DNA from 2 places in the Pseudomonas sp. ADAK2 TE3594 genome. Region 1 is predicted to be linked to the other one. Evidence: riboswitches for the same ligand, from Rfam matches in the RefSeq annotation. Region 1 holds a riboswitch; the other holds the start of a gene.
What was found. Region 1 has a riboswitch for cobalamin ahead of AB7M22_RS14270 (CbtB domain-containing protein). Riboswitches for the same ligand answer to the same signal wherever they lie in the genome.

Region 1 (15,082 bases):
GAGAGTTTTCGCATCGGCAATCTTGCGGGCCAGGCGAGCGCCTTCTACGTTCAATTCGTAGGCGAGTTCTTCCATGCCGTAATCGGCCATGGAAATCCGGGTGGCGTTGAAAGTGTTGGTTTCCAGAATGTCGGCGCCGGCGTCCAGATAGGCCTTCTCGATGCCGCCAATCACGTCCGGGCGCGTCAGCACCAACAGGTCGTTGTTGCCTTTGACATCGCTCGGCCAGTCGGCGAAGCGTTTGCCACGGTAATCCTGCTCCTCGAGCTTGTAGCTCTGGATCATCGTACCCATGCCGCCATCGAGAATCAGGATGCGCTCTTTGAGGGCGTGCTTGAGAGCTTGAAGGCGAACGCTGCGATCGGACATTTGGACTACTCGGTAAGGCCATGACGAAGGGGCGGGATAATAACAAACCTGTGCGCTTTTGGAGCATGTACGGGTTTTGCATGAATATCGTTCATGTTGGTGCGCAAGCCAGACCGGTAGAATCGCGGCGTTTTCTCATGATCAGGACCAGGGATATGTCGTATCGCGTCGTCACCAGCCTATTGATGCTGTTTTTAAGCGGGGGCGCCGCTGCACAAGGTCCGGATATTTCCTACACCCGGGACATTCAACCGATCTTCACCGAAAAGTGCGTGGCCTGCCATGCCTGCTACGACTCCGCCTGTCAGCTCAATCTGGGCAGTGGCGAAGGGGCGGCCCGAGGCGCGACGAAGGTGCCAGTCTATGACGGCGAGCGCCGCCAAGCCGCAGCGCCGACCCGGCTGTTTTATGACGCCTTGGGCAAGCGTGCCTGGCAGCAAAAGGGCTTTTATTCGGTGCTCGACGCCCAAGGCAGCCAGGCGGCGCTGATGGCGCGGATGCTTGAACTGGGCCACAAAACGCCGTTGCAACCCAACGCCAAGTTGCCGGAAGACATCGTCCTGGGTCTGAACCGGGAAAACATGTGCGCCATGCCGGCGGAGTTCGGCGGCTATGCCAGCGCCCACCCGAAAGAAGGCATGCCGTTGGCGGTCACCGGCCTGACCGATCAGCAATACCAGACGTTGCAACGCTGGCTGGCCTCCGGTGCGCCAATCGATGAGCAGGGCCTGGTGCCCAGCGCCAAGGAAGCCTTGCAGGTGGTGCAGTGGGAAAACCTGCTCAACGCGCCGGGTGCCCGGGAGAGTCTGGTGGGGCGCTGGTTGTTTGAGCACTGGTTCCTGGCGCACCTCTATTTCAAGGACGGCGAGCCGGGGCATTTCTTTCAGTGGGTACGCTCGCGCACGCCGACGGGGCAGCCGATTGATTTGATCAACACCCGCCGTCCGAATGACGATCCGGGCACTCAGGTCTACTACCGTTTGTGGCCGGTGCAAGGCGTGATCGTGCACAAGACCCACATCACCTATCCGCTGAGCGCGGCGAAGATGGCGCGGATCAAAAGCCTGTTTTACAGCGGCAACTGGCAGGTCAACGCGCTGCCGGGCTACGGGCCGGAACGACGGGCCAATCCGTTCACGACCTTTGAGGCCATCCCGGCGCAGGCGCGTTACCAGTTCATGCTCGATAACGCCGAATATTTCGTGCGCACCTTTATTCGCGGCCCGGTCTGCCGCGGCCAGGTCGCCACCGACGTGATTCGCGACAACTTCTGGGCGCTGTTCCAGGCCCCGGAGCATGACCTCTACATTACCGACCCGAATTATCGTGGCCAGGCCACGCCGTTGCTGGCGATGCCGGGGCAGAACGATGACGTCGGCAGTGTCCTGAGCCTGTGGCACGACTACCGCGACAAACGCAACGAATACGAAGCCTTACGCCGGGACAGCTACGCCGACCTGCCGGCACCGAGCTGGTCGACCCTGTGGGCCGGCAATGACAACGCTTTGCTGAGTATTTTCCGGCATTTCGACAGCGCCTCGGTGAACAAAGGCCTGATCGGTGACGTCCCGCAAACCATTTGGCTGTTCGATTTTCCGTTGCTGGAGCGCACGTATTACCAGTTGGCAGTCAACTTCGATGTATTTGGCAACGTGTCCCATCAAGCCCAGACCAGGCTGTACTTCGACCTGATCCGCAATGGTGCCGAGCAGAACTTCCTGCGCTTGATGCCTGCCGACTCGCGGGACGGCTTCCTCGACGATTGGTATCAGAACAGCGGCAAGTTCAAGATGTGGCTGGATTACGAGGACATCGACAACGACAAACCCACGGCGCTGATACTGGACGAAAAGGACCCGAAACGCGATTTCGCCCTGCAGTTGCTGGCCCGGTACGGCGAACTCAATGCCAAGCCTGACCCGATCAACCGCTGCGATGGCGCTTATTGCTCGCGGCCGAACATCGATCTGGCGTTGCAGAACGCCGAACAAGCCTTGAGCCGCCTGACTTCGCGCCCGGCCGCCGGTTTGAAAGTCATCGAACAGTTGCCGGAAGCCACGATGTTGCGCATCGAGACTCAAAGCGGCAAACGCGAGGTTTATAGCCTGCTGCGCAACCGGGCCCACAGCAACGTGGCGTTCCTGCTCGGTGAATCGCTGCGTTATCAGCCGGGGCTCGATACGTTGACGATTTATCCGGGTGTACTCAGCAGCTACCCGAACTTCATGTTCAACATCCCGGCCGGGCAAGTGCCCGCGTTCGTCGACGCGATGGAAAACGCCAGGGACGCCGCCAGTTTCGAGAAAATCGTCGAACGCTGGGGCATTCGTCGCAGTCATCCGCAGTTCTGGCAGTATTTCCATGATCTGAGCCGCTACATCCACGACACCGACCCGGTGGAAGAGGGTGTGCTGGACATGAACCGCTACGAGAATCTTTGATTGAGAGCCTGAACACGCACCCCCGAACCCTGGCTGAACCCCTGTAGGAGCGAGAAGCTTGCTCGCGAAAGCGGTCCAACAGTCGACATCTATGCTGAATGTCAGACCGCTTTCGCGAGCAAGCTTCGCTCCTACAGGGGGCGACGGTGATCAGATGTTCATCGACAGGCACACTTTCCCGACAAAAATACTAGGACTTTGTCCGGCGCGATGATTGGCGTAAACTGCGTCCAAGCCTGCGAGGAGTTTCCATGACCGCTATTACCATTACCGACGCCGCCCACGATTACCTGGCTGATCTGCTTTCCAAGCAGAACACCCCGGGTATCGGCATCCGCGTCTTTATCACCCAGCCTGGCACCCAGTACGCCGAAACCTGCATTGCCTACTGCAAGCCGGGCGAAGAAAAACCTGAAGACACGGCGCTGGGGCTCAAAAGCTTCACCGCTTACATCGACTCGTTCAGCGAAGCATTTCTGGACGATGCGGTAGTCGACTACGCCACCGACCGCATGGGCGGTCAACTGACCATCAAGGCGCCAAACGCCAAAGTACCGATGGTCAACGCTGACAGCCCGGTCAACGAGCGCATCAACTACTACCTGCAAACCGAGATCAACCCGGGGCTGGCCAGCCACGGCGGTCAGGTCAGCCTGATCGATGTGGTTGAAGACGGCATTGCCGTGCTGAAATTCGGCGGCGGTTGCCAAGGCTGCGGCCAGGCAGACGTCACCCTGCGCGAAGGTATCGAGCGCACCTTGCTCGAGCGTATTCCCGAGCTCAAGGGCGTTCGCGACGTGACCGACCACACGCAGAAAGAAAACGCCTACTACTAAGGTGTTCGCTGCAAAATGAAAAACGGCGCCCCGTGAGCGCCGTTTTTTGTGGGTCGAATTCAATGGCCCCTTCGCGGGCAAGCCCGCTCCCACAAGATTTTGTGTTGACCGCAATACTGTGGCCGACTCAAAACCTGTGGGAGCGGGCTTGCCCGCGATGGCGTCCTATGGGCGATACAAATGCGCATGCCCCGCGCGATACAACGACGATTCACTGAAGTGATCGCTACCCAACACCCGACCCACCAGAATCAGCGCCGTGCGGCGAAATCCCTTGGCTTGAACCTTCCCGGCAATATCCGCCAGCGTCCCCACCACCCAATCCTGATCCGGCCAGGTCGCCCGGTGGATCACCGCGATCGGACAGTCGGCGCCGTAGTGCGGCAGCAATTGGGCGAGGATCTTCTCCAGATGATTGACCCCGAGGTGGATCGCCATGGTCGCCCCATGCTGCGCCAGACTACCGAGCTCTTCACCGGCTGGCATGGCGGTCTTGTCGGCGTAGCGGGTCAGAATCACGCTCTGTGACACGTCCGGCAAGGTCAGTTCCGCACCCAAAAGCGCCGCGCAGGCGGCGGTGGCGGTGACGCCGGGAATGATTTCGAAAGGGATGTCGAGTTCACGCAGGTAACGAATCTGCTCGCCAATCGCGCCATACAGGCTCGGATCACCGGAATGCACCCGGGCCACGTCCTGGCCGTTGGCATGGGCGGTTTTCATCAGCTCGATGATCTGTTCCAGGTGCAGTTCGGCGCTGTTGACCACCTGTTCGGCCCGGTGGCCTTCCAGCACGGCGGCGGGGACCAGGGAGCCTGCATAGATGATGACCGGGCAGCTACGAATTAGCCGCTGGCCTTTGACGGTGATCAATTCCGGGTCGCCGGGGCCTGCGCCAATGAAGTAGACGGTCATCGTCGTTTCCTGTCAGAAAAAGGGTATGGGCACGCTTCAGATGAAGATTGCTCATGATCGAAGGCGGGGATTATCGAGGATTTTACGCGGCGCTGGCCAATGCGAGGGTGGCCTGGGCGTATTTTTGTCGTGGAATCAGCAACTTTGCCGGTGCCTGAGCCAATTGTTCGGCCAGTGCCAGCGCGGCACTTTCCGCTACGCCGTAACAACCGGTGCGTTCGAACGCGATGTCCGAGTGGTGGCTGAGTTGCGGTTCATAACCGGCCAATTGTTCGCTGCTGAAATACATCAACGGCAATGCCAGCTGTTCGGCCAGTTCGATCAGGGCGGGTTCTTCGCGCTTCAGGTCGATACTGGCCAGGGCCTTGATCTCACGGAGCTCGATTTGATGGGCCTGTAATGCCTGATCAAGCAGCGCCCGCAGCGTGCTGACGGGGCAGCCGCGCTGGCAGCCCAGGCCGACCACCAGGGTCGGCGCTGCGCTGACGTCAGTCATGCGCAGTATTGGCCATCGCTTTTGCGGCGGAACAACCAGGCGCTGATCAGGCCCAGGGCCAGCCAGAACGCCATGTTGGTCAGCTGCGAAGCGATTTTGAACTGCGCTTCCAGGGCTTCTGGAGCCAGCATGGAGTGCACTTCCGGTTGTGGCGCGCCGATGACGTGCGGGACGGCCAGAATCGCCACGCCGAGGATCTTCATCAGCCAGTGGCGGCTGAACACGATCAACGCGATGCCGACAGCGGTGGAGGCGGCAGTGCCAATCCACCAGATCTGCCGTTGCGCCAGATCCGCAGCGGCAGTGCCTGGCAGCTCAGGTGGCAGGCCGAGGGTTGGCGCCAGCACGAACGTCGCATAACCGGCCAGACCCCAGAGCAGGCCCTGAGAGGTACGGCGTGGAGCGCGCAAGGTGTAGAGGCCCGCGAGCATCAGGGCGAAACCGACCGCCACCACCAGATTGCCGCCGGTGGTCGACAGCACGCGCTGCCAGCCGTCTTCCGGCTCCCAGGCTTCGGCATCGTGGGTATGAGCGGTGACAGCACCCGCGGCGTGCTCGTGGATTTCAACAGCGGCCGGCTCGGATTTTTCGTAGGTCTCGGCCTGCAAAATCAGCGGTGCAACCCAGAAGCTTTGCAGCAGGGTCAATAGCAGGGCGGCCAGCAGCCCGGTGAAACCTGCGGTTTGCGCAATACGCTTGATCATGTCAGCAGGTCTCAATGGCACGGAAAGGCGGAACTGTGACGAGTATCGTGCGCGGCGTTGTGCACCGCTTCGATGTGCGAGAAACCGGCGAAATACACAAGGCTGGCGCCAAGGATCGACGCACAAAAAGCGGCGGTCAGGCGTTGGCTCAGGGTTGTGGTGGTGCTGATCGTGCTCTTTTTATCGGTGTTGCTGCCGGTGCTGCTGATGATCGACATGGCGCTTCCCTCTGGTCTGTCAGCGGGTGAATAGAGCGCATGAAAACCTCCGCACGCCGGGGCACGCAGAGATTTCGAACAGCGCCCGCCCACCGCGGGTTTGTTATTCAGTGAACGTAAGAGTCACTTTGTGTTGCGGGCCGGTCTCCGGGCTCGCGAGGGGCAGGGCTTGCGCCGAAACCTGCAAGCATCACCTTCCCATGCCGTATGACGGGCACAGTGGATCTGACGCTTCACTCGCTTACCGTTGCGGGGGCAGCACCGGACTGACATGGCTTTAGAGTAAAGCACATGATTCACCGGTTTCCCGTTTCACCCTGTGAAGGGCACCCGTAACAAGGCGTGTAGGAGAGCATGGGCGGGGGTTGGGCGTCAATTGGCATGGGTTCTCGTTTGAGTTGATCGTTCCACGCTCTGCGTGGGAATGCAGCCCGGGACGCTCCGCGTCCCTTTCACAGCCGAACGCGGAGCGTCCGTTGAGGCATTCCCACGCAGAGCGTGAGAACGATCATCATCGACACTATTCCTGTAGGAGCGAGGCTTGCCCGCGAAGGCGTCCTGTGAGTCACCACAGATCTCTGCACGGACATTGACCCGCCCCCACACGATGCGTAGCCTTGCGCTTTCGAGGTTCTTCGGCGTCTGCCGAAGCTAAGAAGGGAACGCGGTCGATGCCGCGGCTGCCCCCGCAACTGTGAACGGTGATGTTCGCTGCCACGCCACTGCAAACCCTGGTCCATCAGGTTCGCGGGAAGGCGCAGCAAACGCCAGTCGAACGATTGGCACACCGTCAGCCAGGAGACCTGCCTCGACACAGATTCTCACTACAACCGGGCGGGGTGATCCGGTGGCGGAACTCTTGCGCGCGCACACCTGCCGCAGCGATTGTCGTCCCGTATGCCCGCCACCTTGCCAAAGGGCATCCGATGAAAACACTGGCCAAACTCCCTGTCACCATCGTTACCGGCTTCCTCGGCTCGGGCAAAACCACCTTGCTGCGCCACATGCTCGACAACGCCCAGGGCCGTCGCATCGCAGTGATCGTCAACGAGTTCGGCGAGCTGGGCATCGACGGCGAGATCCTCAAGCAGTGCTCGATCGGTTGCACCGAAGAAGAAGCCAACGGCCGCGTTTACGAACTGGCCAACGGCTGCCTGTGCTGCACGGTTCAGGAAGAATTCTTCCCGGTGATGCGCGAACTGGTCGCTCGTCGCGGCGACCTCGACCACATCCTCATCGAAACGTCGGGCCTGGCCCTGCCAAAACCGTTGGTTCAAGCCTTCCAATGGCCAGAAATCCGTAGCGCCTGCACGGTTGACGCGGTGATCACCGTGGTCGACAGCCCGGCCGTCGCTGCTGGCACTTTCGCTGCGTTCCCGGATCAGGTCGATGCCCAGCGCAAACTCGACCCGAACCTGGACCACGAATCGCCGCTGCACGAGCTGTTCGCCGACCAACTGGCCAGCGCCGACCTGGTGATCCTCAACAAGGCTGACCTGATCAGCGCTGAAGACCTGGCCCGTGTGCGCCTGGAAGTCGCTGAAGAACTGCCGCCAGCGGTGAAAGTCATCGAAGCCAGCAGCGGTCGTCTGCCACTGGACGTGCTGATCGGCCTCGGCGCCGGTTCTGAAGAACACATCGACAGCCGCCACAGCCATCACGATCATCACCACGAAGGTGAAGACGGCCACCACGATGAGCATGACCACGACGCATTCGATTCCATCTCGATCGAGCTGCCACAAGCCGACGAAAGCCTGCTGATGGATGCGCTGACTCAATTGGTGGTCCAGCACGGCATCCTTCGGGTGAAAGGTTTTGCAGCGGTGCCGAACAAACCGATGCGCCTGCTGATCCAGGGCGTGGGCACGCGTTTCGACAAGCACTTCGACCGTCAGTGGGGCGCTGAAGAAGCGCGCACCACGCGTCTCGTGTTGATCGGTCAGGATCTGGACGCCGCTGCGCTCGAAGCGCAATTGCGCGCTGCGCTCAGCGTTTAAACCATGCACCTGCTCAGGACCCAGCCCGGCGGTTTCGTGTCGGATGACAACATTGCCGACCTTGGACAAACCCCCGCCGAGCTGGTGATCCTGTGCAGCGGCGATTCCAGCCTGGCGTTGCTCGCCGAAGCGGCGCAGCAGTTGCCCGACGATTACCCGAGCGTGCGCCTGGCCAACCCGATGCAAGTGCAGAATCACGCCTCGGTCGATCTCTACGTCGACGAAGTGCTGCGCCACGCCAAAGTGATTCTGATCTCGCTGCACGGCGGCATCGCCTATTGGCGTTATGGCATTGAGCGTCTGGTGGAATTGTCCGAGCGCGGCGTGCAGCTGATTCTGGTGCCGGGGGATGATCGCCCGGACCCGGAGCTCAGTGACCTGAGCACCGTAACCGCGCAAGACCGCGACCGGCTCTGGCACTTCTTGCGTCAGGGCGGCATGGCCAACGCGCTCGACCTGTTTCGCTGCCTCGCCAATCGCTGGCTGGATCGCGACTACTCATGGTCCGAGCCGCAAACCCTGCCACGCACCGCGATCTACCACCCGCACAAAAGCCCCGCTGAGTTGAGCGATTGGCAAGCCGACTGGCAAGCTGATCAGCCGGTGGCGGCGGTGCTGTTTTACCGCTCGCATTTGCAGGCGGCGAACACCGGTTTCATCGATATTTTCTGCCAGCGTTTGCAGGCGGCGGGGTTGAACCCATTGCCGATTGCGCTGGCCAGTTTGAAAGAGCCCGGCTGCCTGACGGTGGTCGAGGACTTGCTGGATGAAGTCGAGGCAGGGGTGATTCTCAACACCACCGGTTTCGCCCAATCCAGCCCCGAAGCACCGCACCTGCGACCGTTTCGCCGCAATATTCCGGTGATCCAGGCGATCTGCGCCCAGGACAATGAACCCGGTTGGCGCGCCAGCGAACAAGGCCTCGGCCCCCGCGACCTGGCGATGCACATCGCACTGCCGGAGCTGGACGGGCGAATCATCAGTCGGCCGATCAGTTTCAAGGACCTGGCCTGGCGCAGCGAGCGCAGCCAGTCCGACGTGGTCTGCTACCGGCCGCAACCTGAGCGCATGGATTTTGTCGCCGAATTGGCGCGGCGCTGGATCGATCTGGCGCGAGTGCCCAATGGCGAAAAACGCATCGCCCTGATCCTCGCTAACTACCCGACGCGCGATGGGCGCATCGGCAACGGCGTTGGCCTCGATACTCCGGCTGCGGCATTGAACATCCTTCGTGCCCTGCACGCCGAAGGTTATCCGTTGCCGGCTGAATTGCCAAACAGCGGCACCGCGCTGATCCAGCAATTGCTCGGCGGCGTCAGCAATGACCTCGACACCCTCGACCAGCGTCCCTGCCATCAAAGCCTCGCGCTGGACGACTACTACCTGATGTTCAACGCGCTGCCCGAGGCCAATCGCCAAGCAGTTCTGGAACGTTGGGGCTCGCCCGAAAGCGATCCGATGTTCCGTGGCGGGCGAATGATGATTGCCGGTTTGCGCTTCGGCCTGACCTTCGTCGGCATTCAACCGGCCCGGGGTTATCAGGTTGACCCGAGCGCGGTCTATCACGACCCCGACCTGGTGCCGCCTCACGGTTATCTGGCGTTCCACTTCTGGTTGCGCAACACCTACGGCGCTCACGGCGTGATCCATGTCGGCAAGCACGGCAACCTCGAATGGCTGCCGGGCAAGGGCGTCGGGCTGTCGGAAAACTGCTGGCCGGATGCATTGCTCGGGCCGCTGCCGAACATCTATCCGTTCATCGTCAACGACCCGGGCGAGGGCGCCCAGGCCAAACGCCGTACGCAAGCCGTGATCATCGATCACCTGATGCCGCCGCTGACCCGCGCCGAAACCTACGGCCCGCTGCGCAATCTCGAGCTGCTGGCCGACGAATATTACGAAGCGCAATTGCTCGATCCGCGCCGCGCCCGGGAACTGCAGCGCGACATCCTGCAATTGGTGCGCGACACGCACATTGACCGCGAACTGCAACTGGACGAGAAGCTCGACAGCGATGCCGATGCGGCGATCTGGTTGCCGCGTCTGGACACGTACCTGTGCGACTTGAAGGAGTCGCAGATCCGCGATGGCTTGCACGTGTTTGGCGAGTCGCCGGTCGGGCGGTTGCGCATCGACACCTTATTGGCCTTGCTGCGTATTCCGCGCGGCGACGGTCGTGGGGCGCAATCGAGTTTGTTGCGGGCGCTGGCCAAGGCGTTTGTGTTGGGGTTTGATCCGCTGGATTGCGCGCTGGCCGAGGCTTGGGACGGTCCTCGACCGGATGCCTTGTTGTCGATCAGCGATGAAGTCTGGCGCACGGCGGGCGATACCCGTGAACGTCTTGAGCTGTTCGCCGCTCAACTGATCTCGCAGGCACTGAGCACGCCTCAAACCTTGTGGCGAGGGGGCTTGCCCCCGTTGGACTGCGCAGCAGTCCCATTTTTTGGGGCCGCTTCGCAACCCAACGGGGGTGAACCCCCTCACCACAAAGGCCCGCTCTCACAGGAGGGTGATTGGTCGGAAGTGAGCGCCATCATCGACAGCCTGCGCGAAGTCGTTGCCCCACGTCTGGACGCCTGCGGCCCGGCGGAAATGCGCGGCCTGCTGGACGCCCTCAACGGTCGATTCGTCCCGGCCGGGCCGAGTGGCGCACCGAGTCGCGGCCGTCTGGACGTGCTGCCCACCGGGCGCAATTTCTATTCGGTGGATGTGCGCAACCTGCCGACCACCACCGCGTGGCGCATCGGCTTCCAGTCTGCGAACCTGATTCTTGAGCGGCACTTGCAAGACCACGGCGATCACCTGCGTCAGCTCGGCTTGTCGGTTTGGGGCACCGCGACCATGCGCACCGGCGGCGATGACATCGCCCAGGCCATGGCGCTGATGGGCGTGCGTCCGGTGTGGGCGACTGGCAGTCAACGGGTCGACGACTTCGAGATTCTGCCGTTGAGTTTGCTGGACCGTCCACGGGTGGATGTGACCTTGCGCGTCTCCGGATTCTTCCGTGATGCCTTTGCCAACCTGATCCGGCTATTTGACGCCGCCGTGCAAGCGGTCGCCGCGCTGGATGAACCGGATGATCTCAACCCGTTGGCGGCCAAGGTCCGCGCCGAGCGGCAAGCGCTGCTGGAATCCGGGCTGGATGAAGAAGCGGCGCGGCGGCAGGCCGGCTGGCGCATCTTCGGGGCCAAACCGGGTGCTTACGGAGCAGGCGTGCAGGGCGCCATCGACGGTCGCTTGTGGCAAAGCCGCGAAGACCTGGCCGAGGTTTACCTGAACTGGGGCGGCTACGCTTACGGCGGCTCCGATGAAGGCACCGCCGCCCGCGAACAATTCGCCCAGCGTCTGAGTCAGGTGCAGGCAGTGCTGCAAAACCAGGACAACCGTGAGCACGACTTGCTCGATTCCAACGACTATTACCAGTTCCAGGGTGGCATGCTGGCGGCTGTCGAAAGTCTCAGCGGTGAAGCGGCGGCCAGTTATCACGGCGATCACAGTCAGCCGGACTTGCCGAAAATCCGCACGTTGAAGGAAGAGCTGAACCGGGTGATCCGTTCCCGTGCGGCCAATCCGAAATGGATCGACGGGGTCAAGCGTCATGGCTACAAAGGCGCGTTTGAACTGGCGGCGACAGTCGATAACCTGTTTGCTTTCGATGCCACCACGCAGTTGATCGACGATCACCAATATGCGTTGCTGGCGGACGCTTATTTGCTCGATCCGGCGACCCGGGAGTTTGTCCGCGAACATAACCCCCATGCCTTGCGCGATATGACCGAGCGCATGCTCGAGGCGCAGCAGCGGGGGATGTGGAAAGAGCCGGGCGAGTACCGCGAGGCGCTGGAGAATTTGTTGCTGGACATAGAAGAAGACGGGTAAATCTGTGGCACCGCTAACCTGTGGGAGCGTGGCTTGCCCGCGAAGAGGCCCTCACAATCAACATTGATTTCGACTGAGCGGACGCCTTCGCGGGCAAGCCACGCTCCCACAGGTACAAGGTGTGCCTGCCACCGACCATGACCGAGATTTAATAATGACCGACACCCCCCATTTCCCGCTCTCCGCCGTGGTCGGCGCCGATGATTTGAAGCTCGCGCTGTACCTGACCGCCATCGATCCGAAAATCGGTGGCGTGCTGATCGAAGGTCCACGGGGCATGGCCAAATCCACCCTGGCCCGTGGCCTGGCGGACCTGTTGGCCAGCGGTCAATTCGTCACCTTGCCCCTGGGTGCCACCGAAGAACGGCTGGTGGGCACCCTCGATCTCGACGCGGCCCTGAGCGAGGGGCGCGCACAGTTTTCCCCCGGCGTACTGGCCAAGGCCGACGGCGGTGTGTTGTATGTCGATGAAGTCAATCTGCTGCCCGATCACCTCGTGGACTTGCTGCTCGACGTGGCCGCCAGCGGCACCAACCTGATCGAGCGCGACGGGATTTCCCATCGGCATTCGGCGAAGTTTGTGCTGATCGGCACCATGAACCCGGAAGAGGGCGAGCTGCGTCCGCAATTGCTCGACCGCTTTGGCCTGAACGTCGCCCTCAGTGGCCACACCGCACCCGCCGAGCGCGGTCAGATCATCCGTCGTCGACTGGATTTCGACAGCGACCCGCAAGGGTTCTGCGCCGAATGGGAAAGCCAGCAACACGCACTGCGCGAGCGTTGCCAAAAGGCGCGCTCGGCACTGGCGAGCATTCCTCTGGACGATACCGCACTGGCGCAGATCACCGAGCGCTGCTTTGCCGCTGGCGTCGATGGCCTGCGAGCCGATCTGGTCTGGTTGCGCGCGGCCCGGGCTCACGCGGCATGGCGGGGCGCGAACGCGATCAGCGAGGACGATATCGACGCGGTCGCCGAGTTTGCCTTGCGCCATCGTCGTCGCGAACACTCGCCACCGATGTCGCACCAAGCCCCCGCAGCACAGCCCTCCAATCAGAACCCCAACCCGAGCGAAGGTCAGGGCCAGTGGGGCGAAATGCCCGCCCAGGCGCTGCCGGTCGGCGCACGACGTGAAGTGCCGAGCTGGCCAAAAAAGCCCTAGGCATTCGCCCTCGATCGGACGCGGGGGCGAATGCCAGACCCCGCGCGGGACGGCTGGGTGGCGGCAGGCAGGGCAAGCGTCACGCGGCCCGTAGTGGGTCAATCAATTGGCCCGGCACGTTGCTCAATGGCCGACCGCGTCAACGCGATGATGTGCTGTTTCATCTGCGCACCCGCAGTCCTCATGAATTATGGCTGGTGATCGTCGATGCTTCGGCCTCGACCCGGCGTCATCAGGCGTTGAGCGATGCCAAGGGCCTGCTGGCGCAACTGTTCGACGATGCCTATCGGCAGCGCGCGCGGCTGGCGTTGCTGACCGCCAGTGGTCATGTGCCGAAGTGGCAAGTGCAAGGGTTGAAAGCCTCCGCGGGCTTGCGCGACTGGCTCGACGGGCTAGGTGCCGGCGGCGGTACGCCGATGCTGGCGGCGCTGGGTGAAGCAGGGCACTGGCTGGCGGCTCGGCAAAAACGTTTTCCGGCAGAGCAGCAACGGCTGCTGTTGGTGACGGATGGGCGGGTGAAGGAATGGTCAACGTTGCCGGCGCTGAATTGCCCGGGGCTGCTGATCGACATTGAGCGCGGGCCGATTCATCTTGGCCGGGCCAAGGTGTTGGCGGCGCAGTTGCAGGTTGATTATCGGCATATCGATGAGCTGATTTCAGGTTGAGTTTTGTGCTGACAGTATTGACCCCATCGCGAGCAGGCTCGCTCCCACATTGGAATGCGTTTCCCTGTGGGAGCGAGCCTGCTCGCGATGGCATCACTTGGGTGTCGGATAATCATGTTTACCCCGTATCGCTGCCCTATGCTTTGTAAGCAAGACAATCACAGGAGTGACCCATGCGCGTTCTAGCCCGCAACGATCAGGACGATTTTCGCGTCAAAGCCTACGCTGGCACCAACGGTGTGTTGCTGGCCATCGACGTGGCCGAACCCCGTCGCAAAGGCCTGCTGGGTTTCGCCATCGAAAAACAGCAAGGCAACAAACCCTGGCTGTTTCTGTTCAACAGCCTGACCTTCCCCGGCAAGACTCATACGTTCCCCCAGTTTCACGCCACCCCCAGCGATGCCGCGCCGTTGCAGAAATTTCGCTGGGCCGATTACGCGGTCAATCCGGGTGTGACGATCCATTATCGGATTCACCTGGCCTACGGTACCGCCGATGCGCCGCAGCTGGGTGAGTTTCTGGAAGTGACGCTCACCACCGACAATGGCCTTCCAGCGGGCCAGAATGTCATCTTCAACCGGGCGGTGGCCGCGAGTCAGGCCTTCCAGCGCAAATTCGCCGACCTCGATGCGCAGCTCAGCGCCAACAAGAAACTGCCCATCGAAGAATGGCCCGACGCTCCACGGCAATGGCTGGAAAATGGTCTGCTCGCACGCTTGCTGGGGTTCATCGAGCGGGCCGAGGATGGTCAGTGGGCGCTGGACATCGCGATCTATGAATATCAGCTGAAGGTGATCGTCGATGCGGTGAACGCCGCTTTCGAGCGCGGTGTAAAGGTTCGGGTCCTGTACCACGCCCAACCCGACGAAGACACCACGGCGATGAACGAAGCCAGCCTGGAAAAAATCCCGGCGGCGAACAAGCGCGGGCGAGTCACTCACAACATCTTCCACAACAAGTTCATGGTCCTCAGCCGGCTCGACGCAGCGGGGCAGCATCAGCCCGAAGCGGTGCTCTGTGGCAGCACCAACTTCACGCCCAACGGTGTTTACCGTCAGGCCAACGTCGTGCATGTGCTGGACGACGCTCGGATCGGCGCCAGTTATCTGCAAACCTTCGAGCAGGTCTGGGCCGACCCGACGGATGTCGGCGCCACACGGGAATGGCTCACGGAACACAATCCGATGGCACCGGACCAGCCGCTGTTCGCCGGTTTTTCACCACGCTCGGGCCAGGGCGACTTGCGTGAGTTCGTCGACATCATCAACGCCGCCAAAAAAGACCTGCTGTTTGTCACCGCGTTCGCCTTGCCGGACGAAGTGCTCAACGCATTGCTCGGCCAGCCCCACGACGATATTTTGCGTTACGGCCTGCAAAACACCGTCAGCAGCATCACCGGTATC
Region 2 (15,082 bases), 2.2 Mb from region 1:
CGTTCGCGCCCTGTCTCAGTGAGCTGGACGATGCGATTGCGCATGTCCTCGCCTTCGATCAGCGTCACCAGACCTTCGCCCTCCAGCACCCGCAGATTGCGCCCCAAGGTGCTGCGATCCAGGCCCATGGCCTCCGCCAGCGTCGAGATGCTCGGCTGATCCAGACGCTGCAGATTGCACAGCAAAGAATACTGGGCAACGTTGATCCCGAAGCCGTCGAGAGCGCCGTCGTAGTGCCTGCTGACGCCACGAGCGGCGCGACGCAGGTTAGTACACAAACATTGAGAAGGAAGCATAGTGCGTGTATATACCCGCGGTTAAATGAAAGCAAATTTTTTGACACATATTACCGTAGGAGCGAGGCTTGCCCGCGAAGGCGGCAGCACAGTCAACATTGATATCGACTGACACACTGCCTTCGCGGGCAAGCCTCACTCCTACAGGATTCAGAGCAGTGCAAGCCCCACCAGCACCTCCACCTCCAGCAATTCCAGCAACGCCCCTGCCGTATCGCCCGTTGTCCCGCCCAATCGCCGCACCATCACTTGCCGCAACCAGACAAACACCGCTGCCGCCAGTGCAAGCGCCCATACACCGCTGAGGCCTGCCATCACAACACAAGCCACCGCACTGATCGCCAACACCTGCTGACCGGCCAAACGCGGCAGATGATCGGCCAGCGCCTGCCCCAATCCACCGGGACGCACGTAAGACGTGGTGAGGAATAACCCCAGCAACGCGCTACGGCTAATCAATGGAACGATGATCAGGATCACGCTGTGCTGCTGCTCGATCAACGCCAGCAACGCGGCGAACTTGAGCAGCAACACCAGCACCAGCGTCACCACGGCGATCGGCCCGCTACGCGGGTCTTTCATGATGGTCAGGGTGCGTTCACGGTCGCCGTAACCCCCGAGCCACGCATCGGCGCTATCGGCCAGGCCATCCAGGTGCAACGCGCCGCTGAGCACGACCCAAACACTCAGCAGGAGTGCGGCGTGAAGCAATAATGGCGTGCCCAGCAATAGCCAGTTCAGCCCCCACAGGATCACGCCAAACAGCAAACCGACCAGCGGATAAAACAGCAGCGACCGGCCCAGTTCCTCGGGCGTCGGCATGCCTGGCAGGCGAATCGGCAGGCTGCTCAAAAATTGCAGGGCGATCCAGAACGGCAACATGGTCAGATCGCTTCCCTTAACAAGACGCCGGGCTCGACCGACAACGAGAACAACGCGCCATGACCAACTTCAACGTTGAGCAACTGCTCACGCGGCAATCCGCGCGCTTGAGCCAGCAACAAACGCATGACGCCGCCATGGCTGATCAGCAAGATTCGCTCACCCGCATAGGCCGTGTGCAGCCGTTCGATGGCCGCCAACACCCGCGCTGAAAAGTCCGCAACCGGCTCACCCTCGGGCGGCGTGAACGAATAGGGATCGGCCCAGAACAAGCCCAACGCCTCGGCACTGGTTTCCATCAGCGCCGCCGCGCTCTGCCCTTCCCAAGCGCCGAAGTGCAGCTCTTGCAGATCCTTATCCAGCTGCACCGGCAAACATAGTTGCGCCCCAAGTTCTTGCGCAAAGCGCGCACAACGCTGCAACGGCGAACTGACCAGTCGATCCCAGGGCCCCTGTTCGATCACTGCGGCGCGCATTTGCTCCCAGCCCTTGCCGGTCAGCGCATCGTCGAGGCTGCCGCGCAAACCGCCGCCGAGTTCGGTTTCGCCATGGCGCAACAGGTCCAGGCGCAAGGTCATGCCGGGCGATCCGCCACCGCGGCTTCGGCGAACGTCGCCATTTGCCCGTGCAGGTCGCAGGCCAGACGCAACAATGGCACGGCCAACGCCGCGCCACTGCCCTCGCCCAGTCGCAGACCAAGGTCCAGCAACGGTTCGGCGTTCAGGGTTTCGAGCACATGGCGATGACCCGGCTCGGCGCCGCGATGACCGAACAGCAACCACTCACGGCAGGCCGGATTCAAACGCACCGCCACCAACGCAGCGACACTGCAAATAAACCCGTCGACCAACACCGCGACGCCTTCCTGAGCACAGGCCAGGTACGCGCCGACCAGCGCAGCGATTTCAAAACCGCCGAGGTTGAACAAGGTCTGCAGCGCATCGCTACGCTGAGCGCCATGCAACGCCAAGGCGCGTTCGATGACTTGGGCTTTATGGCTGACACCCGCCGCGTTCAATCCGGTCCCCGGTCCGGCCAGATGCACCACCGGGCAATCGAGCAACGCACAGGCCAACGCGCTGGCCGCGGTGGTATTGCCGATGCCCATTTCGCCACCGATGAACAACTGTGCGCCTGCCGCGATGGCGCGCTGCACACTGTCGCGACCGGCCTGCAAGGCGAGTTCACCTTGGGCCTGGGTCATCGCCGGTCCCTGGACGAAATTCGCCGTGCCCGGGCCGATGTTCAGGTGACGCACCCCCGGCAGATTCAACGACGGCGTGACGGTGCCGAGATCGACCACTTCCAGGGAAGCCCCCAACTGCCGCGCCAACACGCTGATCGCCGCGCCGCCGCTGACAAAGTTGTGCAGCATCTGCCCGGTGACTTCCTGCGGAAACGCCGACACTCCTTCAGCAACTACACCATGGTCACCGGCAAAAATCGCAATCCACAGCTGATCCAGCGTCGGCTTGACCTGCCCCTGCAACCCGGCCAGTTGCACCGCCACCGATTCGAGCTGGCCGAGAGAGCCGGCAGGTTTGGTCAGTTGCTGTTGACGCGCCTGCGCCTGTTCCACCGCTTGAGCGTCGATTGGCTTGCACGGGTTCAGCCACCAGGAGTGAGTCATAACGCAGTTCCTTTCAAAGTCAGGGGCAGGCCGGCAACGGTCAGTACGACTCGCTGACAGCGCTCGGCCAAGGCTTGATGCAGCCAACCGGCTTCATCGACATAGCGGCGAGTCAATTCGCCCAGCGGTACGACACCCATCCCGGTCTCGTTGCTGACAAAAATGATTTCACCCGTCAATGACGCCAGGCAGTCCAGCAGAGCTTCGCGCTCGGCCGACAAGCGCTCGGCATCGTCGAGCATCAGCAGATTGGTCAGCCACAACGTCAGGCAATCCACCAGCAAGCAACGATCGGCACTGGCGGTTTCGCGCAGCACGCGGGCCAGTTCCAGCGGTTCTTCAATCAACGCCCACTCGGCCGGACGGCGGGCGCGGTGATGGGCCACCCGCTCGTTCATTTCGCCATCTTGAGATTGGCTGGTGGCGATGTAGGTGGCTATATAAGTGACTTGGAGCTGACTGTCTGTCGCCAGCTTTTCAGCCAGGCGGCTTTTGCCGGATCGAGCGCCGCCGAGGATCAGTTGCAGCATGGTTTATTCCTTAAAATGTGCGGTGTCGGGGCGGGCCTCTTCGCGGGCAAGCCTCGCTCCTACGGATTAGCGTCGAATCGTAATAATGTGAACGACACAAAACCTGTAGGAGCGAGGCTTGCCCGCGAAGGCGCCCTCAAAACCACCTCAAAAACCACAGAGCTCACGCAACAGCGAGGTATCCAGATGCTTCTCCACCAAATCCGCCAATCGCTCGATATCGCGCTCGCGCAAGGCGTGGTAATCCACTTCCTGCACATCCTGCAACCCGGCCCAGCGCAACAGCGCACTGCACGCCGCCGGTGACTCGAACAGGCCATGCAGATACGTGCCGAAAATCTGCCCATCGACACTTTGCGCGCCATCGCAGCGACCATCGTCGAGCTGCACCGCAGCATTTTCCAGCGCCGGCCCGGTGGTCACGCCGGCATGAATTTCATAGCCACTGACCTGCGCATCTTCCAGTGCCAGGCGCCCACGCACATTGCGCAACTGCTTCTCTTCTTCGAGCTGCGTTTCGAACGCCAGCAAGCCCAAGCCGGCACTGGAACCCGGCGCGCCTTCAAGGCCCAGCGGGTCGTGCACCTGCTCGCCGAGCATTTGCAGACCGCCGCAAATCCCCAGCACTTTTCCGCCATAGCGCAAGTGCCGCGAGATCGCCGTGTCCCAACCGTTGGCCCGCAAGTACGCGAGGTCACTGCGCACGCTTTTCGAGCCGGGAAGAATGATCAGGTCGGCTGGCGGAATCGCCTGGCCGGGTCCGATGAATTGCAGGTCCACTTGCGGATGCAGACGAAGCGGATCGAAATCGGTGTGGTTGCTGATACGCGGCAGTACCGGCACTACCACTTTCAATACTTGATCGGCCTTGTCGGTCTGACGCTGATCGAGACCGTCCTCGGCCTCAAGATGCAGGTCCATCACATACGGCAAAACGCCGATCACCGGCTTGCCGGTGCGCTCCTCCAGCCAATCGAGGCCTGGTTGCAGCAAGGTGATGTCGCCGCGAAAACGGTTGATGATGAAGCCTTTGACCCTTGCCTGCTCGCTGGGCGACAGCAGCTCCAGCGTGCCGACCAAATGCGCGAAAACTCCACCGCGATTGATGTCGGCAATCAGTACGACCGGGCAGTCCACCGCCTCGGCAAACCCCATGTTGGCGATGTCGCCGGCGCGCAGGTTGATCTCTGCCGGCGAACCTGCCCCTTCGACCATCACCACCGGATACGCCGCACTCAAACGCTCATGAGAGGCCAGCACCGCTTGCATGGCGATGACTTTGTAGTCGTGATAGGCGACGGCATTCATGGTGGTAACCGCGCGACCATGAATGATCACTTGGGCGCCAGTATCGCTATTGGGTTTGAGCAGCACCGGGTTCATATCGGTGTGCGGTTCAAGGTTGGCAGCCTGGGCCTGCACCGCTTGAGCGCGACCGATCTCGCCACCGTCAGCAGTCACCGCGCTGTTGAGAGCCATGTTCTGCGGCTTGAACGGCACGACACTCACGCCCTGGCGCGTTACCCAGCGACACAGCGCCGTCACCAGCGTGCTTTTACCGGCGTCCGATGTAGTGCCCTGCACCATCAAAGTCGCGCCCTGCACCTTCAATGTAGTCATTGCGCTTCCTTAACGTAGGCTTCAAGCGCTTGCTCAAGACGCAGCCAATCCGCCTCATCGGCGGGCAAGCCAAACCGCACGCTGCTGTTGTGGGTGAACAACCGCAGCAGAATGCCGCGCCGGGCCATGAATTCATGCAGCGCTTCGGCGCACTCGGTGATCAGCCATTGGAACAATGCACAGCCGCCCTGAGGTTTGAAACCGTACTGTTCAAGCAGCAACGCCAGACGCTCGCCGGCCTCGTCAGTACGAATGCGCTGTCGGGTGTGCCCGTCCGTATCCGTCAGGCACGCCTGACCCAGCACTCGGGTCGGACCGCTGACCGCCCAAGGTCCGACCTGTTCGGCCAGCAGCTTGAGCAACTTGCGCTCGGCCAGCACAAACCCCAGTCGCACACCGGCCAGGCCGAAGAACTTGCCGAAGGAGCGCAGTACGATCAAGCCGATCTGATTGGCGAACGGCGCCAGACTCAAATGCGGGGTGTTGTCCATGAACGCCTCGTCCACCACCAGCCAGCCACCGCGCTGGGCCAGCCGCGAATGCCAGTCCAGCAGACGAGCCGGAGTCAGGCTCAACCCCGTGGGATTGTTCGGGTTGACCACCACCAGCACATCGAGGCTGTCGAGAAAGAAATCGACTTCCGACTCCAGCACTTCACGCACGATGTACCCGTTGCGACGCCAGGCTTCGGCGTGTTCGGCGTAACACGGCGACAGCACGCCGACCTTGCCGGCCCGACGCAAACGCGGCAGCAACTGGATCGCCATTTGCGACCCGGCCACCGGCAACACTTGAGCCGCACCGTAATAGTTGCAGGCAGCCTGCTCCAGACCGTCATCGGTTTCCGGCAACCGCGCCCAGGCCCGCAGCGGGATGTCCGGGACCGGGAATGGCCAGGGCGCGAGGCCACTGGACAGGTCGAGCCAATCGGCTTCGGCAATGCCGTATTCAAGCGCCGCCTTGCGCAAGCGGCCACCGTGCTCAAGCATAGAATTCAGCCCCCACGCAGAGAATCAGCAGCCATAACCATACCCCGCGCTGGACCAATTGCCAGCCACGGTCGATGGAATCGGCATCCGCCGGCACGCCTTCGCCCAACTGCGGACGCTGATGCAGCTCACCGTGATAAATCGCCGCCCCACCCAACTCGACGCCCAGCGCGCCAGCACCGGCGGCCATCACCGGCCCGGCATTCGGGCTGTCCCAGGTCGGGCCCTGGGTACGCCAGCACTTCAGCGCCAGTCGGGTTTTGCCCAGCAGCGCGTAGGTCAACGCCACCAGACGTGCGGGAATGTAATTGAGAACATCATCGATCTTCGCCGCGGCCCAACCGAAACGCTCGAAGCGTTCGTTGCGATAACCCCACATCGCATCCAGGGTGTTGCTCAGACGATAAAGCACCACGCCGGGTGCACCGGCCACGGCAAACCAGAACAGCGCGGCGAACACCGCATCGCTGCCGTTCTCCAGCACCGACTCGGTGGCGGCGCGGGCGACTTCGGTTTCATCCAGTTCGCTGGTCTGACGGCTGACCAGATAACCAACGCGTTTGCGCGCCTCGATCAGATCATCACTGCGCAGGGCCTTGGCCACCGGTTCGACGTGTTCACCAAGGCTGCGCATGCCGAGGGCGCAATAGAGCACGAGAATCTCGACAATCCAACCGACATAAGGCGCCCAGGAAAGCGCGGTGGCCAGCAAGGTCAGCGGCACGACCGCCATCACCCAGGCCGTAACCCCGTGACTGCGCCAGCCACGGCCACCGGAGTTGAAACGTTGCTCGATGCGATCGGCAACACGACCGAACGCCACCAGCGGATGCCAGCGTTTGGGTTCACCCAGCAGCGCATCCAGCGCGACCGCGGCGACACTCAACAACGCCACACTCATTGACTCACTCCCCAATAATTTTCATACAGCAACTCACTGAGTGGACGCGCCTGCGCCCAACCTTCGAGTACCAACATCGGCGCCGGATAGAATTCCTTGACCGGCCCCAGGCAAAGAACGGCCAAAGGCTTGGCCCCGCTCGGTAAACCCAGCAAGTCCGCCAGCGCTTGCGGTTCGAACAGAGACACCCAGCCCATGCCCAGGCCTTCGGCGCGGGACGCCAGCCAAAGATTCTGGATGGCGCAAGACAGCGAGGCCATGTCCATTTCCGGCAACGTACGACGGCCGAAGATATGCCGCTCACGATCATCCATCAGCGCGGCGACCAGCACCTCGGCGCAGTCGTTGATGCCTTCGACCTTGAGCTTCATGAATTCGTCGGAGCGCTCGCCGAGGGCTTCGGCGGTGCGGATGCGTTCTTCTTCCACCAGCTGCTGAATCTTGCCGCGCAGTGCCCGGTCGCTGATGCGGATGAAACGCCAGGGCTGCATCAGGCCGACACTCGGGGCCTGATGCGCGGCTTCGAGCAGACGACGAAGTAACTCGGGCTCGACTGTGCCGCCGCTGAAGTGACGCATGTCGCGGCGTTCGGCGATGGCTCGGTAGACGGCTGCGCGCTCGGCTTCGGAAAATGCGTTTTCCGTCATGGCCTCTTCGCGAGCAGGCTCGCTCCCACAGTGGACCGTGTTTCTTCAGGCAACACACTCTCTAATGTGGGAGTGGGCTTGCCCGCGATGGCGGTGTCAAGGTCAGGCACAAACAGCGCGGCAATCGCCGATGGATTGGACGGGAAATAAAAGTGCACATAGGAAGCCGTCATCCGCCCCTCACGATAAACCGCCTCCGCCCCTCGCCCGCCATTGGGGCTCAAACCTCGAGCAATCGGCTCAAGCCCGGTGCTGGTCAGCGAGTGGTGATACGTGTGCCCACGCAGCAAACCTTCCGGCAATTCGACCGCCTGCAAGGCCAACGCGGCAAGACGCTTCTGCATCACCGCATCACCGGCCAGCAAGCCAACCAGTTCAGCGCGAGTGCCCTCGACATCGGTCAAGGAATCCAGCAGATACAGCATGCCGCCACACTCGGCCAGCAACGGTTTACCCGCCGCGTGGTGAGCGCGGATCGCGTTCAGCATCGGCGTGTTTTGTGACAACGCCACATGGTGCAATTCGGGGTAACCGCCCGGCAGATAGAGGCTGTCTGCCTCCGGCAACCCGCTGTCGCGGATCGGCGAGAAAAAAGACAATTCGGCGCCCATGGCCCGCAGCAAATCCAGGCTCGCGCCGTAGGTAAACGCGAAAGCTTCATCGCGGGCCACGGCAATCCGTACACCGGCCAGCAACGGTTCGGCCGCGATCATTTCAGGCGCGGCGAATTCCACGGCCGGCGGCAGCGCCACATCGCAACTGCTGGCCAGTGACTCGGCGGCCGCATCGAGGCGCAGATCGAGATCATTCAGCTCGCTGGCCTGAACCAGGCCAAGATGTCGACTCGGCAATTCGATCCCGGTCTCCCGGGACAACGCACCGTACCAGCGCAAGCCTTCAGTCAGGCTGCCTTCGAGCAACTGCGCATGCCGCACAGTGCCGACCCGGTTGGCCAGCACACCGGCAAAAGGCAAATCCGGCTGATAACGCGCAAGGCCCAGGGCCAGCGCGCCAAACGTCTGCGCCATCGCGGTGCCGTCGATCACGCCAAGCACCGGCACACCGAAGTGCCGCGCCAGGTCGGCGCTGGACGGCGTACCGTCGAACAGCCCCATGACGCCTTCGATGAGGATCAGATCGGCTTCGCCAGCGGCCTCCCACAACAGACGCCGACTTTCTTGCTCGCCGACCATCCACATGTCGAGTTGATAGACCGGTGCACCGCTGGCGCGCTCGAGAATCATCGGGTCGAGAAAGTCCGGGCCGCATTTGAACACGCGAACCTTGCGCCCCTGATTGCGATGCAAACGGGCCAGCGCGGCAGTGACGGTGGTCTTGCCCTGACCGGAGGCCGGCGCGGCGATCAGTACCGCCGGGCATTGACGATGGCTATTCATAAAGTGCAGTTCACAGCTCGACGCCTTTTTGCGCTTTGATTCCGGCCTGGAAGGCGTGCTTGATCATGCCCATTTCTGTGACGGTGTCGGCCAGCTCGATCATCTCTGGCTTGGCGCCACGACCGGTGACCACCACATGTTGCATCGGCGGACGGGCCTGCAAGTCGCTGAGCACCTGATCGAGATCGAGGTAGCCGTGCTTGAGGGCGATGTTCAACTCATCAAGCACCACGAGGCCAATGGCCGGATCACGCAGCAATTCGCGGGACACCGCCCAGGCGGCTTCGGCGGCGGCGATGTCGCGTTGGCGGTCCTGGGTTTCCCAAGTGAAGCCCTCGCCCATCACATGAAAACGCACCTGCTCCGGGAAGCGCCGGAAGAACAGCTCCTCGCCGGTGCTGGTGCGCCCCTTGATGAACTGCACGACGCCGCACTGCATACCGTGGCCCATGGCCCGCGCAAGCATGCCGAACGCCGAGCTGCTTTTGCCTTTGCCATTGCCAGTCAGCACCAGCAGCAGGCCGCATTCATTCGGGGAGTTGGCGATGCGTTCGTCGATCACCGCTTTTTTGCGCAGCATGCGCGCCAGATGGCGTTCGTCACGATCGGGGGTATCAGTCATGGGAGCTCTCCGTTGAGGCTGGATAACGGCGGGCAGGCACAAGAATAGACGGCAAGAAGCCTGGCATCGCCCGCCGTGATGCCGTTGGATGAATCAGGCCGGTCTCCGGGCTCATGAGCGGCGTTTTGCCTGACTGCGCGCCTTCCCATGTTGACATCAACACAGTGGCTCAAGGCGCAGTTTTCACTCATTTACCGTTGCGGGGGCAGCGCCGGGATCGTGACGCTTCGTCGCTTGACGATAGTCACTCACCGGCTTCCCTGTTTCACTCTGTCGGCCACCGCCACAGAGCACCTGAAACAAGCCGCGAAGGTTAGAGGGTTGGGGGTGGAGCGTCAATTGAAGACAAAGCGCGGGCGAGCGATATACTGCCGCCGATCAAATTTCTGACACCCAACTTGCACCACACTGTCAGCAGTGATATCAAAGCGCCACAACCCAACATCACAATTACAAGGGTGAGCAACATGCAAGGCATGATCATCAGCAATCCGAAGCTGGAATTCCTGCGACCGGTGCTGGAACGCTGGTTTGACTGTATCGACCGCTACAACGCTGTACGCGGCGATAACGACACACCTTATTGGTACGACGAAAAAGCCAACCTCGGCCTGCTCTCCGCCGCAGCCTGGATGGCAGAAATGGTCACCTTGCAACAAACGCCGACGCGCAAGCAGAACGAAGAAGGCGAACGCAACGGCCGCGCCGACCTGTTTATCGCCACTCCCGAAGCCACCGCCGAACAACGCGCCTACCTTCAAGCCACTCAACGCTGGCCGCGGGTCAACAGCCTGAACCTGACTCAGGCGCTGCAGGACATCACCAGCGAGGCCAAGAGGATCAGCTACGCCAGCGACCTGAAACTCGGTTGCCTGTTCGTTGCGCCGCAAAAAGCTCAGCAGAGCGCTACACCGGAAGAACTCCAGGACATGCTCGACGACCTGCAAAAGGAACCCAGCTGCGCCGTGGCCTGGTATTTCCCGTACGCCTATCGCAAGTTGCGCAATGAAGCCGGCAACTACCATCCAGGGATCGCCGTATTGTTCAAGGAAGCCCGCGGCTGACGGGTTGAACCATCGAACGTCTACGCTTCTCTATGATTACGTCAATGCATTCATAGGGAAGATCAGTAATGCGCAAACCCCATCTCGTTTTCATCATCGCGCTCGCCGGAGGGCTCGCCGCCTGTGGTGAAACCTCCAGCCTGCAAGTCTCGGACGGCACCGGACCGTCGCCCAAGCTGCCGGAACCGAATAAAACCCTGATCCCGACGGTGAACATCGCCCCGGCAATCGGCTGGCCTGAAGGCAAGAAACCCGTCGCCGCGGCAGGGACTCAAGTGGCGGCGTTTGCCGAAGGCCTCGATCATCCGCGCTGGCTCTACGTATTACCCAACGGCGATGTGCTGGTGGCCGAAACCAACGCGCCGCCCAAACCCGATGATGGCCAAGGCATTCGCGGCTGGGTCATGGGCAAAGTCATGGGCCGCGCCGGTGCCGGCGTCCCCAGCCCGAACCGCATCACCCTGCTGCGGGACAAGGACCACGACGGCGTCGCCGAAACCCGCATGGTATTCCTGGAAAACCTCAATTCGCCCTTCGGCATGACCCTGGTCGGCAATGACCTGTACGTCGCCGACACTGATCGCCTGCTGCGTTTCCACTATGAAAACGGTGAAACGGCGATCAAGTCGCAGCCGATCAAGGTGGTCGACCTGCCGGGCGGTACGCTGAATCATCACTGGACCAAAAACGTCATCGCCAGCAAGGATGGCAGCAAGCTGTACGTCACCGTGGGCTCGAATAGCAACGTCGGTGAAAACGGCATGGATCAGGAGGAAGGCCGCGCGGCGATCTGGGAAGTGGATCGCGCCACCGGCAATCATCGGATCTTCGCCTCGGGGATTCGTAATCCAAACGGTCTGGCCTGGGAGCCTCAGAGCGGCGCACTGTGGACCGCCGTCAACGAGCGTGACGAAATCGGCAGCGACCTCGTGCCGGACTACATCACCTCAGTGAAGGACGGCGGGTTCTACGGCTGGCCTTACAGCTATTACGGCCAACACGTCGACATTCGCGTCGAGCCGCAAAAACCCGATCTGGTGGCCAAGGCCATCGCCCCGGACTATGCGGTGGGGCCACATACCGCGTCACTGGGCCTGACATTTGCCGAAGGCAGCAAACTGCCCGCGCCGTTCACTCAAGGTGTATTCATCGGCCAGCATGGCTCGTGGAACCGCAAGCCACACAGTGGCTACAAAGTGATTTTCGTGCCGTTCAGCGCCGGCAAACCGACCGGGCAACCGGTGGATGTGCTCACTGGCTTCCTCAACGACGAGGAAAAAGCCATGGGCCGGCCGGTGGGCGTGGTGATCGATCAGCAAGGAGGCTTGCTGGTGGCGGATGATGTCGGGAACAAGGTGTGGCGCGTTTCAGCAGCCAAGTAATCAGCTCTGACCGTAGGAGCGAGGCTTGCCCGCGAAGGCGGCAGCACAGTCAACATTGATATCGACTGACACACCGCTTTCGCGGGCAAGCCTCGCTCCTACAGTTTTTGCACAGCGTCAACCTGTCGCCCAGCGCGAGTCATCCTTCAAGCGAGCGATCATGACAACTTCCGCTACGGATTATGTGCCAAGTGCTCAGGTTGCAAGACGCGCTTGGCGCTCAGGTAGGCTTTCTGCCAGTAAGCCTTGGACAAGCTGTCCAGCTTGACCGTGCCGCCCGTGGCTGGCGCGTGGACGAAGCGGCCTTCGCCGACGTAGATCCCGGCGTGGCTGACCTGGGAACCACCATTGGTGGCGAAGAAAATCAAGTCACCGGTTTGCAGGCCTTCCTTGCCGACACTAGGAGCCTGCATGCCGATCATCTCGCGGGTGGAGCGCGGCAAGGAAATGCCGGCGACATCGCGATAGACGTAACCGATCAGACCGCTGCAATCGAACCCGGAATCCGGTGTGTTGCCGCCCCAGCGATAAGGCGTTCCCACCAGACCCAGCGCGCGAAACAGTACGTCTTCTGCCGCAGGGGAAAAGGCTTGGGAAGGACCGAAAACAATCGGAGCGCGGACCACCGGCGCAGGTGGCGGTGTGCGGCTGGCGCAGGCGCTGAGCAGCGCTGCGAAGAACATGAGTGCGAGGCGGGCCGACATCGTCATAAACAGAACATCCTGATCTGGCTGCGGCTTTTTCCACCGAAAGGGCAGAAAAGAAAACCGCCTGCGCAGAACGCAGGCGGTTTGCCATCAATATTAGATCAGGATTCTAGCGGCTACGCGGCAAACTTCAAGTAAGACTTTAAGTTCGCCTTACAAACTGTCCGCTTACTTGCGTGCCGTGACGATAGCCGGGGCCGTAGTCGGCGCCATCGCGAGTGCGCGCTTGGCTTCGATGAAGGTCTTGCTCCAGTAGCTGTCGCCCAGGCTATCGATCCGCACACCACCGCTTTTGCGGCTGCTGGAGTGGATGAACTGGTTATCACCCAGATAGATCCCGGCGTGACTGACACGACCGCGACGGCCATTGGTGGCGAAGAACAGCAGGTCACCCGGCTTGAGGGCGCTGCGAGCAACCAGAGGAGCGTCAACGTTGATCATTTCGCGAGTGGAGCGCGGCAGGTTCATGCCGGCCTCTTCACGAAACAGATAACCGATGAAGCCGCTGCAGTCGAAACCGGCCTCGGAGGTGCCACCGAAACGGTAACGGGTACCGATCAGGGACATGCCACGTTCGAGGATGCTGTCGGCCAGAACCGGAAGCTGGTACGACTTGCCGCCGGCGAAGTCTGCCAGTTCTTTATCGGTGGCCAGCTCTTCCTGGAAAAGAACGGAAGAAGACTGAGCGGTAACTGAATTTGAAACCTGCTGTTTTGGCTCTTGCTGGGACACTGGAGAGTGAGCAGCGCAACCGAACAACAGGGTGACGAGTGCGAGAGGCACGAGGGGTGCGAAGCGATTTAGCATGGGCACGACCGTGGCTGATAGTTTCTAAAGAAGCCGCGACTATGCCCGCTATCAACCTCATTTGCAAATTCAATCGATCTTTATGTGACTTATCAGTTTCTCGTTTACATCTAAGCGCTTAAGCCCATTTTGAACCTTTGCGCAGCCTGCCCTCTTGCAGGAAAGCGGATTTGTTGACGCCTGGAATATGCCGGAACCCGCGTAAAACCTGGGTTTGATCAGGTCTTTTACCAACCAAGGGTTTCTTTCAGGAACGGGATTGTCAGCTTGCGCTGGGCTTGAAGGGAGGCCTGATCGAGGCGTTCAAGCAGCTCGAAAAGTGCACTCATGCTGCGGGTACCGCGAGTCAAAATAAAATGCCCGACTTCGTCCGTCAGGTGCAGGCCGCGACGGGATGCGCGCAACTGCAAGGCACGCAATTTGTCTTCGTCAGAGAGTGGCCGCATCTGGAAGATGAGTGCCAGTGTCAGCCGCGACTTGAGGTCTGCCAGCTTCACCGGCAGTTCGCGCGGGGATGTCGAGGCGGCGATCAGCAGACGCCGGCCGCTGTCACGCAGACGATTGAACAGATGGAACAGCGCCTCTTCCCAATCCGCCTTGCCAGCGACCGCCTGCAGATCGTCCAGGCAGACCAGTTCGTATTGTTCGAGGTTGTCGAGGATTTCGATGCCACGGTCCAACAACTCGGCCAACGGCAGGTACACCGCCGGCTCCCCCAGTTGTTCGAAGCGCAGACACGCCGCCTGCAACAAATGCGTGCGCCCTACCCCGTCCTTGCCCCAGAGGTAAATCAGGCTTTCCGTCCAGCCGGCGTCGGCTTCGCAGAGCCGCTCGACATAGCCGAGTGCAGCGGCATTGGCGCCTGGGTAGTAATTGATAAAGGTAGCGTCATCACGCAGACGCACACCTAGGGGCAGCTGAATCGGTTTCATGCTGACTGAACAGTTCCAAAGGAACCGTTAGTGGCCTCTGTGTAAAGTTTGCGAAGTTTATACCCGTGAGGCTGACCGCACAATGCGACAGACCACAAGCAAAATCAAAGGTTTGCGTTAACCAGGTTCTTTGGCGGCGCATGTGACAGCCACACGAGGGATACGGGCAAACCTGGCACGAAACCAGACTGCCCGCTACGAGCGATCAAAAAACCTTATGGCTCAAGTTCGTCGGCACCGCCGTAGATATCCGAGTCCTTATACAAATCGTGTACGTGACGCACCAGGACCATGATCACCGCCGCCACCGGCAACGCCAGCAACACACCGGTAAAACCAAACAGCTCGCCGCCGGCCAGGATCGCGAAGATCACCGCCACCGGGTGCAGGCCGATCCGGTCTCCCACCAGCAACGGCGTCAGGACCATGCCTTCCAGCGCCTGGCCGACCATGAACACCGCGACAATACCGATCATGGGATACAAATCGCCACCGAACTGGAACAGACCGGCAATCAATGCCGCGCCAATCCCGATGACGAACCCCATGTACGGCACGATCGCCGCCAACCCGGCAATCAGACCGATCAACAGCCCCAGCTCCAGCCCGACGATCATCAAGCCTGCGGCATAGATCACGCCCAGCGCCAGCATCACCAGCAACTGCCCGCGCACGA

Region 2: linked by a shared signal. The riboswitch ahead of cobO (cob(I)yrinic acid a,c-diamide adenosyltransferase) and the one ahead of AB7M22_RS14270 (CbtB domain-containing protein) in region 1 are both predicted to bind cobalamin.

The regions. Positions count from the first base shown of each region.
Region 1 covers NZ_JBRJGV010000001.1:3,242,735-3,257,816, reverse strand. The annotation lists gene metH (methionine synthase) at 1-369, opposite strand, end outside; gene AB7M22_RS14295 (fatty acid cis/trans isomerase) at 525-2,810, shown strand; gene nfuA (Fe-S biogenesis protein NfuA) at 3,062-3,646, shown strand; gene cobM (precorrin-4 C(11)-methyltransferase) at 3,812-4,558, opposite strand; gene AB7M22_RS14280 (cobalamin biosynthesis protein) at 4,641-5,054, opposite strand; gene AB7M22_RS14275 (CbtA family protein) at 5,051-5,758, opposite strand; gene AB7M22_RS14270 (CbtB domain-containing protein) at 5,770-5,976, opposite strand; cobalamin riboswitch at 6,098-6,325, opposite strand; cobalamin riboswitch at 6,588-6,801, shown strand; gene cobW (cobalamin biosynthesis protein CobW) at 6,903-7,976, shown strand; gene cobN (cobaltochelatase subunit CobN) at 7,980-11,855, shown strand; gene AB7M22_RS14255 (ATP-binding protein) at 12,010-13,014, shown strand; gene AB7M22_RS14250 (vWA domain-containing protein) at 13,134-13,679, shown strand; gene AB7M22_RS14245 (phospholipase D-like domain-containing protein) at 13,853-15,082, shown strand, end outside.
Region 2 covers NZ_JBRJGV010000001.1:1,072,828-1,087,909, reverse strand. The annotation lists gene AB7M22_RS04900 (MarR family winged helix-turn-helix transcriptional regulator) at 1-296, opposite strand, end outside; gene AB7M22_RS04895 (adenosylcobinamide-GDP ribazoletransferase) at 447-1,178, opposite strand; gene cobC (alpha-ribazole phosphatase family protein) at 1,181-1,756, opposite strand; gene cobT (nicotinate-nucleotide--dimethylbenzimidazole phosphoribosyltransferase) at 1,753-2,808, opposite strand; gene cobU (bifunctional adenosylcobinamide kinase/adenosylcobinamide-phosphate guanylyltransferase) at 2,805-3,338, opposite strand; gene AB7M22_RS04875 (cobyric acid synthase) at 3,486-4,958, opposite strand; gene cobD (threonine-phosphate decarboxylase CobD) at 4,955-5,947, opposite strand; gene cbiB (adenosylcobinamide-phosphate synthase CbiB) at 5,940-6,848, opposite strand; gene bluB (5,6-dimethylbenzimidazole synthase) at 6,845-7,495, opposite strand; gene AB7M22_RS04855 (cobyrinate a,c-diamide synthase) at 7,492-8,892, opposite strand; gene cobO (cob(I)yrinic acid a,c-diamide adenosyltransferase) at 8,903-9,514, opposite strand; cobalamin riboswitch at 9,594-9,827, opposite strand; gene AB7M22_RS04845 (hypothetical protein) at 9,982-10,578, shown strand; gene AB7M22_RS04840 (PQQ-dependent sugar dehydrogenase) at 10,647-11,960, shown strand; gene AB7M22_RS04835 (C40 family peptidase) at 12,134-12,670, opposite strand; gene AB7M22_RS04830 (C40 family peptidase) at 12,836-13,474, opposite strand; gene hda (DnaA regulatory inactivator Hda) at 13,702-14,406, opposite strand; gene AB7M22_RS04820 (AI-2E family transporter) at 14,622-15,082, opposite strand, start outside.